3 regions of the Specibacter sp. BI4 genome follow, and region 1 is predicted to be linked to each of the others. Evidence: riboswitches for the same ligand, from Rfam matches in the RefSeq annotation. Region 1 holds a riboswitch; each other region holds the start of a gene.
What was found. A riboswitch is a leader RNA that binds a small molecule or an ion and turns the genes downstream of it on or off. The one in region 1 is predicted to bind thiamine pyrophosphate.
Positions count from the first base shown of each region.

Region 2: another riboswitch for thiamine pyrophosphate. It lies ahead of AC1L6K_RS01685 (ECF transporter S component); the one in region 1 lies ahead of AC1L6K_RS19905 (3-oxoacyl-ACP reductase).
Region 3: another riboswitch for thiamine pyrophosphate. It lies ahead of thiD (bifunctional hydroxymethylpyrimidine kinase/phosphomethylpyrimidine kinase); the one in region 1 lies ahead of AC1L6K_RS19905 (3-oxoacyl-ACP reductase).

Region 1 covers NZ_CM155265.1:4,407,678-4,413,201, reverse strand. Annotated here, with positions in the region: gene AC1L6K_RS19930 (FdhF/YdeP family oxidoreductase) at 1-271, shown strand, start outside; gene AC1L6K_RS19925 (DUF6457 domain-containing protein) at 336-653, opposite strand; gene AC1L6K_RS19920 (TraR/DksA family transcriptional regulator) at 961-1,305, opposite strand; gene AC1L6K_RS19915 (hypothetical protein) at 1,302-1,454, opposite strand; partial or broken gene AC1L6K_RS19910 (ISAzo13 family transposase) at 1,803-2,416, shown strand; TPP riboswitch at 2,818-2,911, shown strand; gene AC1L6K_RS19905 (3-oxoacyl-ACP reductase) at 2,985-3,749, shown strand; gene AC1L6K_RS19900 (LLM class flavin-dependent oxidoreductase) at 3,752-5,086, shown strand.
Region 2 covers NZ_CM155265.1:348,588-354,111, forward strand. Annotated here, with positions in the region: gene AC1L6K_RS01680 (ABC transporter ATP-binding protein) at 1-1,336, opposite strand, end outside; gene AC1L6K_RS01685 (ECF transporter S component) at 1,339-1,983, opposite strand; TPP riboswitch at 2,030-2,147, opposite strand; gene AC1L6K_RS01690 (plastocyanin/azurin family copper-binding protein) at 2,270-3,253, opposite strand; gene AC1L6K_RS01695 (DUF4235 domain-containing protein) at 3,687-3,947, shown strand; gene mnhG (monovalent cation/H(+) antiporter subunit G) at 4,034-4,396, opposite strand; gene AC1L6K_RS01705 (MrpF/PhaF family protein) at 4,393-4,659, opposite strand; gene AC1L6K_RS01710 (Na+/H+ antiporter subunit E) at 4,665-5,312, opposite strand; gene AC1L6K_RS01715 (Na+/H+ antiporter subunit D) at 5,309-5,524, opposite strand, start outside.
Region 3 covers NZ_CM155265.1:2,470,550-2,476,073, forward strand. Annotated here, with positions in the region: gene AC1L6K_RS11370 (Rne/Rng family ribonuclease) at 1-2,755, shown strand, start outside; TPP riboswitch at 2,868-2,966, shown strand; gene thiD (bifunctional hydroxymethylpyrimidine kinase/phosphomethylpyrimidine kinase) at 2,957-4,549, shown strand; gene rplU (50S ribosomal protein L21) at 4,944-5,252, shown strand; gene rpmA (50S ribosomal protein L27) at 5,312-5,524, shown strand, end outside.

The DNA.
Region 1 (5,524 bases):
CGGCCTTGCCGACGGCCAGTACGTCGATATCCACGGCGAATATGAGGACAACAAAGAACGCATATTACGCAATTACCGGGTGGTGGCCTACCCCAGTGCCCGGGGCTGCGCGGCCGCATACTATCCGGAAGCGAATGTACTGGTTCCACTGGAGTTCGTGGCGGAAGGAAGCAACACCCCGGTGTCCAAACAAGTCGTGGTCCGGCTGGAGCCAGCCCGCAACGGCGAGGGAGTAGAGGGTGGGGGGACCGGGGCCTCGGTCACGGTCTGACCCGGGCTGGGCAGGACCGGGACCGGGCGATTCCAAAAGGAAAACACCAGGCCCTGGCTCCGGCCTACTGGGCGGTTTCTGTCCAGCCACCGCCTTCGGGACCCCCCTCGTTGACTGCCTCGCACAGCTTCATGACCTTCTCTGCAGCGTTGGTCACGGCCGTCTGAGTATCTACGCCGCCGCTGGTGGTGGCCAAAGCCGCAGCGTAGCCGACATAGAAGGCGCCGATCGGGCCGGCAGACGGGCTCACCGAACGGGATGATTTCTCAGCCACCTTAAGGATCAACTCAGCGTCCGCTTCCAGGTCCAGGATCTGCAAGGCATGCAAGAGCCGGTGGCTCCAATCGTCCAAGGCACGCTTTTCATCGTCATAGTCCGTCATAGCTGCTCCTTCGGTTTCGTGAGGGATCTTCCCGCCGGTGCCAGGCCTCCCGGCGATCATTCCGCCCTCAAGGCTTAGCATCCGAAGCAGGAGTAAAACAAGGTTTGTCGGTAGTTGTTTTGTTCCATTGGTGACATGACTGTCGGTCCAGTGCGGCATGAGAGCAAGACACCACCACGACGCATCAGAACTGTGCTCGAGGCCGGACTTAGGACTCTAGCCTGGGTGGTGAGGGGGTTTGGCGATACCGGGCCACCTGACCCCTCGACGGGGTTCACTATCTGCGTCTCCGGGCACGGGTGGGTGTTTAGCTTGTGCATGGCACGCAGCGTTCTCGAAAGGGGCGTACTTCGAGTTGGCCGATGGGGATGGGCTCGAGACAGGAGATGCAGATGCCGTAGGTGCCTGCCTCGAGGCGCTGCATCGCGTCTTTGGCCTGACTGGCGTCTACACGTGCGGCTTCAAGGAGGCCTGCCTGCATGGACCAAAGGGAAGAGAGGGTTTCACCTTCGGGATCGTGTTCATCATCGTCGGACTGGTTGCGACGGGTACGAACCACCGCGGTGAGGTCAGCTTCGAGTTTGTGCACTCGGGCCTGTATGCGCTCTAGGTGATCGTTCAGGAGTGCGCGCTGTTGCTCGTCTTGGGTCATGGATTCATCTCCTTGATGATCTTTTGAATCTTGTTCAGAGGCTCCCGCACGGAGTGCTCGTGGCCGTTGCCGGTCGGCTGGTAGTAGACGTGGCGACCGGGTTCGTCGGGGAGATTTTGCTGACGAACCACCCCGGGAGAATCTGCCACCACATCTCCCATCCTAGGAACTTTCCCCTGCGTCTGTGCTGTTCGTACCGGATTCCCGACACGAACGAACAGCACTCAGCGGTGGGGACTTACGCGACGGCTGTGCCCCTGCGCGCAGCCACAGCCGCGAAGTCAGTTGTGCCTGCCGCGGCTTCCTCGTGCGTGCGGAAGGCCGCCGGGGTGTCCAACGCGGATGCGACCCGGTTCTCGAAGGAATGGCGGGCTGAGCGTGAGAGTGCCGGGTCGAAGAGCGCCGCGACGCTGGCCACTATCACTGAGCAGGCCCTGCGCTTGGCCGGAACTGTGTGGGAGGAAGCCGTTCGCACGGCAACGGCCGAGCATGCCATCTACGACTTCATCGGCAAGGAGGGCAAGGCGGTGCCCTACGGAATCTATGACGTCGGGGCGAACACCGGGCTCGTCAACGTCGGCTCCGAAACCGGCGCCTTCGCCGTCGAGTCGATCCGCCGCTGGTGGACAATAGTCGGCCACCCCGCCTACCCGGACGCGAAGAGGCTGCTGGTCACCGCGGACGGCGGCGGATCCAACGGGTCCCGCCGCGGCTGTGGAAAACCGAACTCGCCGCTCTGGCCGCCGAGACCGGGCTTCAAATCACCGTCTGCCACCTGCCCCCGGAAACGTCCAAGTGGAACAAGATTGAGCACCGGATGTTCTCCGCCATCACCATGAACTGGCGCGACCGGCCCCTTCAAACCCACGAAGTCGCCGTCCAGACCATCGCGGCAACCACCAACAAATCCGGGCTCACCATCGAGTCAATGCGCGACACCAACACCTACCCCAAAGGCACCAGGATCACCGACCAACAAATGAAAACCTTCGAAGCGACCCGCCTGCACCGGCACGACTTCCACGGCGACTGGAACTACACCGTAACCGCCGCCCCCAAGGAGAAAACGACACGCCCGAACAACAAGAACCAATTTCAACGTGAGCCCTAAGAGCATCTTGAGGCACCATAAACGCGCCGGCGCGTGTCAGCTCGAGCCTCTTCTAGAGAGTCGAACGTTTTTCGCTCGGTCGCAAATACATCTGTACAGGAGATCGATACTTCGTAGGGCTCTGTTGCGTCATCTGTTACCGGGGCTCCGGTACAGATGAGGGCCCGGGCACGGCTGGAGGGTGGCGCCCGCAGGTTGGGCGCGGTCTCGTATTAGTTCTTTGGAGCGGCGGACAGGCCGGCGCACACAACCCGTGGAATTACTCAGAGTAGCCGGCAATCAGCCGGTCAGAAGCTCTCCATTTTCCATGTGGGCAGCTACGGCAACACTTTGCAGCGCTGAGTCGAAGAGGGAGGACACGGCGTTGCGTGCCGCCGTCCGAACCGTGGTAGTTTGGCCGAGGACACGACACGGGGTGCCGCCTGGCGGCTGAGAGCTAGACCCGTTGAACCTGATCTCGATAATCCGAGCGAAGGGATGCCGGTCCTGCAGCAATGACGATGTGTCCCCTCGAGCCAGACCTTCGTGCATTCCTGGCATCCTTTCGCTCCGCTGAAAGGTGTATGACATGCAAATCAAAGACCAGATCGTACTGATTACCGGAGCAGGCCGCGGACTAGGTGCCGATGTGGCCCGTTCCTTCGCCCGGGAAGGTGCCAGGGTGGTGCTGAACTACCGCAACAGTGACGCGGCGGCACGGGAACTGGCCGCTGACATCGGATCTGAACAAGCCGTTGCCTTGCGCGCCGATGTCACCCGCCCCGACGAGGTCCAAGCCATGGTGACTGCCGCAGCTGAGCATTTTGGTGCGACCATTACCACCGTCATCAATAACGCCTTGCCCGATTTTTCCTTTAACGGTGACGCGCGGTCAAAGGCGGACGGCATTGGCTACGACGAATTTACGGCCCAGTTTTCCGGCGTTGTGGGCGGTGCGCTGAACACGATTCAGGAGGTGCTGCCGGGCATGAAAGACGCCGGGTTCGGTGTCATCGTGAACATTGGCACCAACCTTTTCCAAAACCCGGTGGTGCCCTACCACGACTACACCGCGGCCAAGGCTGCCCTACTGGCACTGACACGCACCTTCGCTGCCGACCTGGGCCCGTCCAAAATTCGAGTGAACATGGTCTCCGGGGGACTGCTGCGCACCACCGACGCCTCTGCCGCCACACCTGAGCAGGTCTTCGACTTGATCGCTGGCGGAACACCTCTGCGCAAGGTCACCACACCAGCTGAATTTGCTGATGCAGTGCTGTTCTTCGCATCACCCTGGTCCCGGGCAGTGACGGGACAAAACCTCGTGGTCGACGGCGGACTGGTGATGAACTAGTGATGGCAACTGACGGCGTCACCAACACGCGGCAAATGCACATCAACGCCTTCCTCTTCGGTGCAGGGCACCACACCATGGGCTGGCGGCATCCGGATTCCAGCGCCGACCGTGTCGGGGACATAGCCTATTTCGAGGAGCTGGCCCAGCTGGCTGAAAGCGGATGCTTTGACGCGGTTTTCTTCGCCGACGGTCACAGCGTCAACCGGCAGTATTCCGCCGGTGTGCCCTCGCTCTTGGAACCGATCACGGCACTGAGTGCCCTTGCCCGGGCCACGAAACACATTGGCCTGGTCACCACCGTCTCCTCCAGCTTCTACACACCCTTCCACGCCTCCCGCATGCTGGCCTCCCTGGACCACATCAGCGGCGGCCGAGTGGGCGCAAACATAGTCACCTCCATGTTCGACGCCGAGGCGCAAAACCACGGGTTCGCGGCCCTGCCCACGCACGCCGAACGCTATGAGCGGGCGGATGAATTCGTCCGGGTGATCCAGCGGCTCTGGGATTCCTGGTCGGACCAGGCATTGCCCAAGGACCGGGAGCTGGGAACATTTATTGATCCGGAACAGATCCAGCCGATCAACCACGCCGGGAAGTATTTCTCCGTGGCGGGGCCACTGAATGTCCCCCGTTCCCCGCAGGGGAGGCCGGTGCTGTTCCAAGCGGGTTCCTCGGAGGCCGGACGAGATTTTGCTGCGCAATTTGCCGAAGCCATCTATTCGGTGTCGTGGGACAAGGACTCCGCAATCGAATTCGCCACTGACATGCGGACCCGCCTGGCTGCTGCCGGCCGAGACGGGACCACGGTCCCGATTCTTCCCGGCCTTGTCACCTATGTCGCCGCCACCAGTGAGCAAGCCATGGAGAAAAAACGGGCACTGGACGCCTACCTGGACATTGACACAGCCATCGGCCAGCTCAATATTTTCACCGGAATGGACTACAGCGGACACGGACTCGATCACCTCGTGGCCCCGCTGCCCCCTGCCGCAACATTCACGGGGCCTCAGGGCCGATACCTCACGGTGCAGCGCATCATTGCGACGATGCAACCTACCTTGCGAGAATTGTTGGGCTTTTTGGCCGCCGGGGGTGGGCACGCCACCATGATGGGAACCGCCAACGAAGTCGCGGATGAGATACAGGCCTGGTTTGAATCGGGCGCCTGCGACGGATTCAACCTCATGTGCCCCGCCTACCCTGAATCACTCAGGAATTTTGTGGAATTGGTGGTGCCAATCCTGCAGGAACGGGGGATCTTCCGTTCCTCCTATCAGGGGAGCACCCTGCGGGAGAATTTGGGCCTGGCACGTCCCGACTCGCACCAGGGATGACGTTGGGTCCGTGGAATACGGCTATCGGGCGCTCCGCTTGGTCCTAACACCGCACTGGTCGTCATGTGGCATCATCGACAGGGCGCCGGCCACAGAATTCCTGGGGAGCAGGTGTCGAGAACGGACGATGGCAGTGAATTGGTCGCAGTAGACGAACAAGGCTCAATGGTTCAAAATTTATGCCGAGCTCAGGCCGCACAGAATTTCTGATTTTCTGGCCTCCTTGGCACCAGCAACCACGATGGGGCTGCGGTCGGGGCGTTCACACTAGGCCGATGACGGCGGCTGAGGTGGCGGTGGCGATTGCAGCGAACGAGGTAGCGTCCATGTTCGAATCATAGGCGGGCGGTTGTCACTCCTGAAATGCTCCACTGAACCAGCAACGCATTACCACCCACACAGCCACCTATAGTCCAGCCGTCGCTGAGGTGGGCTTTG
Region 2 (5,524 bases), 580 kb from region 1:
GCGGACTTGCCGCAAGCACCGTCGCCACCGACAGCCGCCGCTTCTCCCCGCCTGACAGCGTAAACGGATTCGCCCCCGCCAGGTGTTCCAGCCGCAGCCGGACCAGCAGCTCATCAACCGCTTCGGCGCCCCGGCCCAGCAGCTTGGGCGCAAACATCAGCTCGTCCCGGACACTGGCGGCAATGAATTGGTGTTCCGGTTCCTGGAAGACCGTGCCGATCCGGTTAATCAGTTCACGCCCCCGCCATTTCAGTGGTGCCGGTCCGGCCCCGCGCGACAACGCCGCCGTGGCAGCCAGTTCCCCGCCCGCGGGCCGCAGCAAGCCGCCCAGGGTCAGTGCCAGCGTTGATTTTCCCGAGCCGTTGGGCCCGGTGACACTCAGTGCTTGCCCTGCCTTGACCTGCACGGAAGGAACGACGGCGGCAGGAACCGCGGGGTGCCTGCGCCGCCCTTTCGTGCGGGAGACAGCGAGATCCGTTGCCTCAAGCAGCAGGCCGGTTCCGGCGTCGTCCATTGGCTGGCGTGGGACTGCGTTGCTGCGCGGGCGGACGTGGGGGACATGTCCGGGGACCCAAATTCCGGCGCCGGCCAACAGTTCGCGGCTTTGCGCCAGCACCCTGGCGGGCGGGCCGTCGAAGAGCACCCCGCCCGGCTCGCCAAGGCTGTCCGGGGCCAGCACCACGATTCTGTCCACCACGTCGAGCCACACGGAAACCCTGTGTTCGACAACCACCAGGGTGGCTCCGCTTTCGTCGAGACTGTGGCGCACGGCGTCGCGGACCTCCACAACCCCGGCGGGATCCAAGTTGGCGGTGGGCTCGTCCAGCAGCAGCAGGCCGGGGCGCATGGCCAGCATGCCGGCCAGGCCCAGCCGCTGCTTTTGTCCGCCGGAGAGGGCGGAGCTGGGGTGGTCCAGGGGCAGTGCGAGGCCCACGGATTCGAGGGCGGCGTGCACCCTGCGCCAGATTTCATCGCGCGGGACGGCCAGGTTTTCGGCGCCGAAGGCAACGTCGTCGCCTACGCGTGAGAGCACCACCTGGGCGTCCGGGTCCTGCTGCATGAGGCCGGCCCGGCCACGGGATTCCGCCACGGGCCGGCCGTCAATGCGGAGCTCGCCGATTTCGTTGGCGTCCTCGTCGTCGCCGAGCACGCCGGCGAGCGCGTGCAGGAGCGTGGACTTGCCCGCGCCGGAGGGGCCCAGCAGCAGCACCCGCTCCCCCGGGGCGATCTCCAGGTCCAGGCCCTGCACCGCACGGTCATGGCGGCCCGAATGCTGCCAGCCCCAGCCCCTGGCGGAGATCCGCGCCGGGGCACCCCGTGGCTGTGTTGACGCCAAGGCTAGACCGCCCTCTCGGTGGCGGCTCCCCGCGAGGGCAGATTCGCCAGCGCTCCCGTGCGGGCCAGTGCGCGGACGGCCAACCAGGGCACCAAGCCGGCAATGACGGCACCGGAGATCATGGCCAGGACAACGTAGACGGTTTTCCATTCAATGGCCCAGGCCACGTTGTACACCACGCTGTCGTTCAGGCCCATGGCCAGCCCGGCCAGCGCACCGGCCAGCAGCGACACGGGCAGCGTGAACTTGCGGTAGCGGAAGAGTGCAAAGCCCAACTCCGCACCGAGCCCCTGCACGAGGCCCGAGAGCAGCACGGTGAAACCAAAGTGGGTACCGAGCAGGCCCTCGACGCTGGCCGCGATCAGTTCGCAGTACAGTGCAGCGCCGGGCTTGCGGATCACCAGCCCGCCCAGCACGCCGGCGATCAGCCAACCCCCGCCGTAGAGTGCACCGATGGGCGGGAAGGCGACGGTGAAGGCGCTGACCAGGCCGTAGCCGGCGGACCACAGCCAGAAGATGACACCCACGGCCACACCGAGAACCGACACCACAACGATGTCGACCACCCGCCACGTGCTTTTCCGTGCCACCGGGTTGTTTGGCGTGTTTTTTTGCGCGGCGTTTTCGCCCGCGAATGACTTGCTCATGATTCCTCCTTTGCAGGAGGGGCGGATGCGTCGGTATTTCCGCGCAGCCGAAGAGAACTCGACTCCCTTCGCCGGTACTAGCCGGAGCAGGTTCGAGGGTCTGCGGCGAACCGCACTCTCAGCGCCGATACCCAAGCCGGGTGGACGCTCCCCTGTCGTGTTTGAATTGCGGCTTCAGTTTACCCCCGCCACGTTCCCGGGGCCAATGTTCGTGACGCACGACGGCGGGAGGCCCCCTGGGTGGGCCTCCCGCCCTCGTGCTTGGCTGGGTTGGGTTGGGGTGGTGCTACTTCACCACCACCTTGCCCACCATTCCCATGTAGTCATGCAGGGCGCAGATGTAGCTGAACGTCCCTGCCTTGTTGAACGTCACGGTGAACGTGGATCCGGGAATCATGATCCCCGAATTCAGGTTCCCGCCGGCGAACTTCGCCGGATTACCCGACGGCGGGCCGAAGTTGGCCGGCTCGGTGCCGAATGTGACGGTGTGCGGGGCTGCCATGCCGTTGTTGATGAACGTGACCTTTTGACCCACGTGCACACGAACGGTGGGCTGGATAAACCGCATGACCATGGTCATGCCGTCGTCGGTGCCGACGTAGACATGGTGCGAGTCAGCCAGCGCCTCTGCTGCGTGCCACAGCGCACGCCCGTCCTTCAGGATGCTGTGTGCCTCCTTCTTCGCCTGCTTGTTGTAGTCGTTCTGCGTGTACGGGTACGGTGTGCCGGCGGCCGCCACATGCACGGTTCCCTTCATCATGGCGCCGTGGACCAGGCAGTAGTAGGTGAAGTTGCCTGCGGCGGGGAACTTCAGGCTGTAGCCCGTGACGGCCGGGAGGCCGCTGTCGGTAACGTTGCTCAGGATGCCCGAGTTGTAGTAGGACGCGCCGTCATAGGAGCTGCCGCCAACGGGAAACAGCTGTGCAGGGTCGCCCGGGTTGAATTCCATCAACGGCACCCCCGGTGGCAACAAGGTGACGGTGTGAGGCTCTGCCGAGTTCGCCAGCCAACTGACGGTGTCCCCCGCGTTGACATAGACGTTGGCGGGGAGAAATGCCATGCTCTGGATGGCCTGGTTCGGGGACTCATTGCCAGCCAAAACCGTCCAGGTTTGCGGGCCGTGATGGCCGTGCCAGCCTCCGCCGGAGTTGGCAACTGCCGGTCCTGAAAGGGCCAGCGGCATCAGCAGCGCCAAAATTGCTGCAACGAGCATCGGAACCCTGCGTGATGAAATGCGCTGCAGGCGATGATTTTCTAAACGACGCCTCATGGGTCGTTCCCTTCTCGAAAGGTGCGGCCGCCTGGTCAGGCATCCGCACGAGATGGGTCCCTCCCCTCAAAAGGGGCCAGCTCTGCCACCCTGCCATGACAGGGTGGCCGGTTGCACGCCGGACCACCTGAGCTCCAGGTCCGGGGCGCCACGTTCCACCATTTTGTGGACGGCGACTGCAAACTACGGCATGTTCACAGCTGCCACAGATGCAAAGGACCGCAAACAAGCGCGCACTTTCCATGGTCCACCCATGCATCCGGCTTGTCGAGGGGACGACGCGAGTGAATTAAAGTGCTCGCGAAATGGGGTGCGTGCCTCATGATGGGTGTGTTTCCACGGTTGCCCCACCCTCCGGCAGCCGGTGCAAGGCGTTAGGCTGGCAGTAGGGTTATTCCCGCAATTGTCCGGCCACAGAATTCAGGAGTACTTCATGAACATCGTCTTCAAACTGCTCGGAACAGGGATAAGCCTCGGGGCTGGTTTTGCGGCCAGCAAGCTCGTGGACACTGCCTGGGAGAAAAGCACCGGCAACAAGCCGCCGAAGGATGGTGCGGATCTGGAGAACAGTCTCCGTTCCGCACTGACTTTTGCGCTGGTCTCCTCTGTCGTGGCGGCCATCATCCAGACGTTGGCCCAGCGCACCACACAGAAGGCCATTGCCCGCTTCAACAAGCACCCCGAAGAGGTCTGAGCCCGCACGAAAAAGGCGCCATCCGCCGTCGTGAATGACGGCGAATGGCGCCTTTTTTGCGCTCCCATGCCCACGGGCGGGCCGGGCTAGCTCTTGGTGTCGTCTTCGATGACGGCGGCCACGACCTGGTCCAGTTCGTCCACGCTGAGCAGTTCCGGGCGGCGGTGCTTGGTGCGGTACCCGGCCCTGCCCACCATGTGTGCAGAAACTGGAACGGTCAGCAGCTGGAACAGCCAGGCAATCAGCAAAATGGGCACCAGAGACCAGACACGCAGCTGCAGCCCCATGGCCGTGAGCATCAGCAGCAGGCCCAACACCTGCGGTTTCGTGGCTGCGTGCATGCGGCTCATGAGGTCTGGAAAGCGCAGCAGCCCAATGGCCGCTGCGAGGCTCATCGAGGCACCCAGCAACAGGCAGATGGCCGCCAAAACGTCCAGGAAGGCATTCATACGTCCTCCTTCTTATGCGCGACGAAGCGGGCCACCGTGACTGAGCCGATGAAGCCAATCACCGTCAGGACCACCAGCAGCGCCAAATTGTCGGCGTGTTTGTTCACGGCCATTTCCGTGGCCAAGGCCGCACCAAAGATGGCCAGCAAAACATCGGCCGCGATCACGCGGTCAAGCAGCGACGGGCCCTTGGCAATCCGATAAATGGTCCCCGCTGAAGCGAGCGTGAGCAGCCCGACAACAATAATGACAACAGTATTCATGGCTGTTACAGCACCTCCCCGGTGGTTGGAGTGCCGGCGGACCCGGCGCGGCTGGCACGGCCAGCGCCGGTTGACGCGTGGGTCACCATGGGCGCACCCTCGTGTTCGGATTTCACTGCCGCCAGCTCGGCCCGGGTCCCCATGACGCGGATCAACCTGGCCTCAAAGCCTTGGATGTCCGCGCGGACCTTTTCCACACTCGCCGTGGTGGGCGCGTTCATGGCATGCACATAAAGGGTTGCCGATCCCCTGTCCACCTCAACCACCAGCGAGCCGGGAATCAGGGAAAGCACATGGCCAACCGCCGTCATCATGAAGTCCGACGGGCTGCGCAACGGCACCGCCAAGACCGCATTGCGGATGTTCGGCCCTTTCGCAATGGACCAGTACAACACCTGGAAACTGGCAATGGTGACTTGTTTGATGAACCAGAACATGAACGTCACGGCGCGCAAAACGTTGAACCGTCCGCTGAGTTCAATGGGCGGAAGGTAAAACGCATGCGAGACCGCCAGGGAGATCAACGCACCAAAAAGCAGGTTGCCGGGGCTGAAATCCTGCCAGAGGGCGCCCCAGACGAGCACCAGCCAAACAAGCAGTGGCAGTTTTTGCCGAAAAGTTGCCCTGCGTTTCGTCCGTGGTGTCTGGCTCATCGGTTTGCCGCCCCAACGCCGAGAACGGCCTCAATGTACGGAACGCGGTCCAACATGCTGGTTGCCGCCTCCTGGCTCAGGTCCATGAGCGGGCCCGCAAACACCGTCATGGCCACACCGAGCACCACCAGTCCCATGGTTGAATAAACCATCATCTTGGGCAGGATCGGGATCTCGTTGTCACCTGAAAAACGCCCCTCCACCGCGTCCAC
Region 3 (5,524 bases), 1.9 Mb from region 1:
CCGCCGCAGGCCTGCCGCCAAGAGCGCCGCCGTGGAGACCGAGGCTGCCGTTGATTCGGCTGCTGCCGATACGACCGAACCGTCGGCCGGCACTGCGACCGAAGCAACCGCAACAACCACCGCAGCAGCCACGCCCGACACTGCGGCTGAACCGTCTGCGCCCGATGCTGTGGACAGCACTGGCACAGCTGCCGCCGACTCCTTGTTCCTGGCCCCCTCCGCAGCCATGTCAGCCTTGTTCCTAGCCCCCGACCTGAGCCTGGCCGTGCCTGCCGCAGCCACCCAGGAAGCCCGCGAGGACAACGAAGACGGCGCAGCCGGCAAGAGTGACGGCCACGACGGTGATCGCCAGGGCCGCTCGCGGGGCCGCAACCGCCGGACCCGCGGCAACGATTCCGAAGCAGCCGATGCACCGGACGCCAATAACAGCGCAGCCGCCGAGACAGACGCTGAAGACACCGACGACGGCGTGACCTCGCGCCGCCGCCGCCGTCGCCGCCGCGGCGACCAGGACCTGGAACTGACAGGGGGCTCCGATGAGGATCCGCCCAACACCGTCACCCGGGTCCGTGCCCCCCGCACCCCGTCCGACACCGGCTCAAGCGACCCCAACCGGGTCACCAGCCTGCGCGGCTCCACCCGGCTCGAAGCCAAGAAGCAGCGCCGCCGCGACTCGCGCGACTCCGGCCGCCGCCGCACAGTCATCACCGAGGCCGAGTTCCTGGCCCGCCGCGAATCAGTTGACCGTGTCATGGTGGTGCGCCAGGGCGAAGACAGGATCCAGATCGGTGTCCTCGAAGACGGCATTCTGGCCGAACACTTTGTCTCCAAGACCCAGCAGGACTCCCTCATCGGCAACGTGTACGTGGGCAAGGTCCAGAACGTGCTGCCCAGCATGGAAGCCGCCTTTGTCGACATTGGCCGCGGCCGCAACGCCGTCCTGTACGCGGGCGAAGTTGATTGGGATGCCGCAAACCTCAACGGCCAGCCGCGCCGCATCGAGAATGCCCTGAAGTCAGGCGACCCGGTGCTGGTACAGGTTTCCAAGGATCCCGTGGGCCACAAGGGTGCCCGCCTGACCAGCCAGATTTCACTCCCCGGCCGCTACCTGGTGTTTGTGCCCGGTGGTTCCATGACAGGCATCTCCCGCAAGCTGCCCGACGTCGAGCGCAACCGCCTCAAGCGCGTCCTGAAGGACCACCTGCCCGAGAACGCCGGCGTCATTGTGCGCACGGCCGCCGAAGGTGCCAGCGAGGAAGAGCTCACCAACGACATCAACCGGCTCCGCGCCCAGTGGGCCGGCATCAACGAGCGGGCCTCGTCACACAAGACGCTCGCCCCGGAAATGCTCTACGGCGAACCCGACCTGACCATCAAGGTGGTCCGCGACGTATTCAACGAAGACTTCACCAAGCTCATCGTCTCCGGCGAGGACGCCTGGGACACGATCGAGGCGTACGTGACGTATGTGGCCCCGGACCTGCTTGACCGCCTGGAGAAGTGGACCATGACCGAGGACATCTTCGCCGCGCACCGCATCGACGAGCAGATCAACAAGGCCCTGGAACGCAAGGTCTTCCTGCCCTCCGGCGGCTCCCTCGTCATCGACCGCACCGAAGCCATGACGGTGGTTGACGTCAACACCGGCAAGTTCACCGGCTCCGGCGGCAACCTGGAAGAAACAGTCACCAAGAACAACCTGGAAGCGGCCGAAGAAGTCGTCCGACAGCTGCGCCTGCGTGACATCGGCGGCATCATCGTCATCGATTTCATCGACATGGTCCTCGAATCCAACCGCGACCTGGTGCTCCGGCGCCTGGTCGAATGCCTGGGCCGGGACCGCACCAAGCACCAGGTTGCCGAGGTCACCTCGCTTGGGCTCGTGCAGATGACGCGCAAGCGCATGGGCACCGGGCTCCTCGAGGTCTTTGGCGAGCAGTGCCCCACATGCGCCGGCCGCGGCATGGTCACGCACGAGATTCCCGTCGAGCACCGCCGCACGCACAGCCCCGCCGTGGAAGCCGCACAGATCCACGGCGCCAAGCCCGAACACCGCGAGAGCGAACGGACAGCCAACCGCTCAACCCGCAGCGAACGCAAGCGCAACCGCAACCGCGGGCAGCAGCCGGAAACTGAGCCGCACGAGGCCGCCCCCGTTCCGGTGCACGACGAGGCAAGCGAGGCCCAGAAGGCGCAAAAGGCCCATGAAGCCCGTGCCGCCCTGGCGAACATTGCCGCGGCCGCTGCAGCCTCGCATCATGAGCACGACGGCGGGCAGCCGCACAGTGCCGCCGGCACCGAGGTTGCTTCGGCGCCTGCGGAAACGACGGAAACGCCCGACGGCGCCACGCTCACCTTTGGCGGGGAAGCCATCGAGCTCCCGCGCGGACACCGCAGCGAAAGCAGCGGCAGCCCGGAGGAGCACAATGCACACCAGGCGGCAGCGCTGGCCGGACTGTCGCAGGCCCTGGACCAGCTGGCAGCGCCTGGCCAGGACCAGCCGCACGACCACTCGTCTGAGGCCGGCGGTGACAACCGGTCACGGTCCTCACGCCGGGGGCGCCGCAACCGCAGCGCACGCAGTGCCCAGGGGGGTGCCGACATGAGCGTGGAGACCTCGGTTGCAACATCTGCCGGTCAGGGTTCCGCCCCGCACATGAGTGCTGCGGTGGAAATTCCGGCAGCTGCCCAACCCGTGAAAAACAGCAGCGGCCCGATCATCTTGGGTGTGGGAGTGCCGGCTTCGGAACTCTAATCGCTGAAAAGCCATGAGACAACCCGCAGTTGTTGTCGAAGACCGCCTTTGAACAAGGTCTTCGACGGCTACTGCGGGTTTTTTCTTTAACGGGCGGGCCGGGGCTAGGGTGGAGATCGACACGGGGTGCCACGCCATCAGGGCAGGCTGAGACAATACCCGTTGAACCTGCCCGGTTAGCACCGGCGAAGGGATGTCCCAATGAGCACCAGCACCATCAATTCAGCGACGCCCGAAGTTGTTCCCGGCGAAAGTATTCATGCCGAAAGCCTCCGGGGCGATAATCCCCAGGGCATGCCCGCGGCGGTGCGGCACCCCAGGATCCTGAGCATCGCGGGATCGGACCCCTCCGGGGGAGCAGGCATCCAGGCCGACATCAAATCCATTTCAGCCCATGGCGGTTATGCCATGGCCGCCATCACGGCCCTGACCGCCCAAAACACCCGGGGAGTGCAGGGCGTCCACGTCCCCCCGGCGGATTTCCTCACCGCCCAGCTGGACGCCGTCGCCGCGGACGTCACCATTGACGCGGTGAAGATCGGCATGCTGGGCACGGCAGAGGTGATGCACGCCGTCGCGGACTGGCTGGTGCGCACCCGCCCGCCCGTCGTCGTTCTTGACCCGGTCATGGTTGCCACCAGCGGTGACGAGCTCATGCTCCCGGCAGCACGCCGGGCCTTGCTGGCACTGGTCAAAAACGCCCACCTGGTGACGCCCAACATTCCTGAACTGGCAGTGCTGCTCAACCAGCCGGAGGCTTCCGACTGGCAGGAAGCCGTGCAGCAGGGCCGGGAGCTGGCTGCCCTGCACCAGGTCCTGGTCCTCGTGAAGGGCGGCCACCTGCCGGGGGAGAAGTGCCCCGACGCGCTGGTCGCCCCGGACGGCACGGTACAGGAATTCAACGCGGCCCGGGTCGACACAGCCAACACCCACGGCACCGGATGTTCGTTGTCGGCGGCGGTGGCCACGCTGCAGGCGCAGACAGGGGACTGGCAGGCAAGCGTGGCCCTGGCGAAGGAGTGGCTGGGGCGGGCACTGGAGACCTCGGCGGCGCTGCGGGTGGGCACCGGCGCGGGACCCATCAACCATTTGCACGCCCTGTGGGAGCAGGCGGCGCCACGGCCGGGCAGCTTCAGCAGTGAACTGTGGAAACAATGCGCCCAGCAGCGCCGGGCCATTTTTGCCCTTGACTTCATCAAGGAACTGGCCGCAGGGACCCTGCAGGGACACCACTTCGCCTACTACCTCGCCCAGGATGCGCTGTATTTGGGCAGCTATTCCCGGGTCCTGGCCCGCGCAAGTGCCCTGGCGCCCACCGAAGCCGAACAGAAATTCTGGGCCGGCGGCGCCCAAAACTGCCTCGAGGTTGAAATGGCGCTGCACCGCGACTGGCTCCGCGACCACCCTGCGGAGCTGCAGCAGGGCCCGGTCACCAAACATTACGTGGACCACCTGCAGGGCGTTGCCTTCTCCGGAAGCTACGGGGAAGTCGTTGCCGCAGTGCTGCCGTGTTATTGGTTGTATGCGGAGGTGGGGCGCGTGTTGCACTCCGACTACCTGTCGTTTGTGGGGGAGCACCCCTATGGGGCGTGGCTGGCGACGTACGCCGCCGACGACTTTGCGCAGGCAACGGCGACTGCCGTCGGCATTATGGACGTGGCGGCACGGCGGGGATCCGCCCTGGAACGTGGACGCATGCGGGCGGCCTTTGCCCATTCGGCACAGTACGAGGTCGATTTCTTTGCGGCCCCGCACAGCCAACTTCCGGGCGGTATCACCGGCGCAGGTGATTAACACCACCCGCTGTGCGCAAGGAAACGGCGCCGCACTGGCCAAAAATGACAATAATTGGCGGCAGTCGCGCTAATGTTGGTGAGTACGGTTTCAGGAACCACGCAGCGTCGCTGGTAAAACAATGTTTTGCCAGGAGGGTGCAAGGGACCCGGAACCAGTGTCATTTGCTCCCGGAGGCAGAATTAGCGTATTCTTGATCTTCGGTGCTTACGCCAACACCTAGGGCAACCACTCCATGGCAGAACTCCATTGAGGTCCACGGCGTTGAGGCACATAGTATGCACCCCGCGTCTGTTCAATCTTGAACTGCGGCGCATGCGGTTGGCGGAGATCAATTCTGATCCAAGCCGGCATAAAAACTTTGTAATAAACGTCGAGAGAAGTGAGTTCCCCAGTGGTGTACGCGATTGTCCGCGCAGGCGGCCGTCAAGAAAAGGTTTCCGTTGGAGACCACGTGACCATGAACCGCGTCCCCGGTGGAGTCGGCAGCACATTTGAGCTGCCCGCTTTGCTGTTGGTTGATGGTGAGAAAATCACCACTGCCGCTAAGGACCTGGCTAGTGTAAAGGTTACGGCTGAGAAGTTGGAGGATCTTCGCGGGCCGAAGATCGTCATCCAGAAGTACAAGAACAAGACCGGTTACAAGAAGCGTCAGGGCCACCGTCAGGAACTGTCCAAGGTCAAGATCACTTCCATCGCTTAATCAGCGATCAAAAGTTCGATCCACTTAGAATCTTTTAGTAAAAAGGCAGGCATTTTCAAATGGCACATAAAAAGGGTGCGAGTTCCACTCGCAACGGTCGTGACTCCAACGCTCAGTACCTGGGCGTAAAGCGCTTCGGCGGTCAGGTTGTCAAGGCTGGCGAAATTATCGTCCGCCAGCGCGGCACCCACTTCCACCCCGGTGAGGGCGTTGGACGTGGCAAGGACGACACGCTGTTCGCATTGGACGCAGGTGCAGTCGAGTTCGGTCAG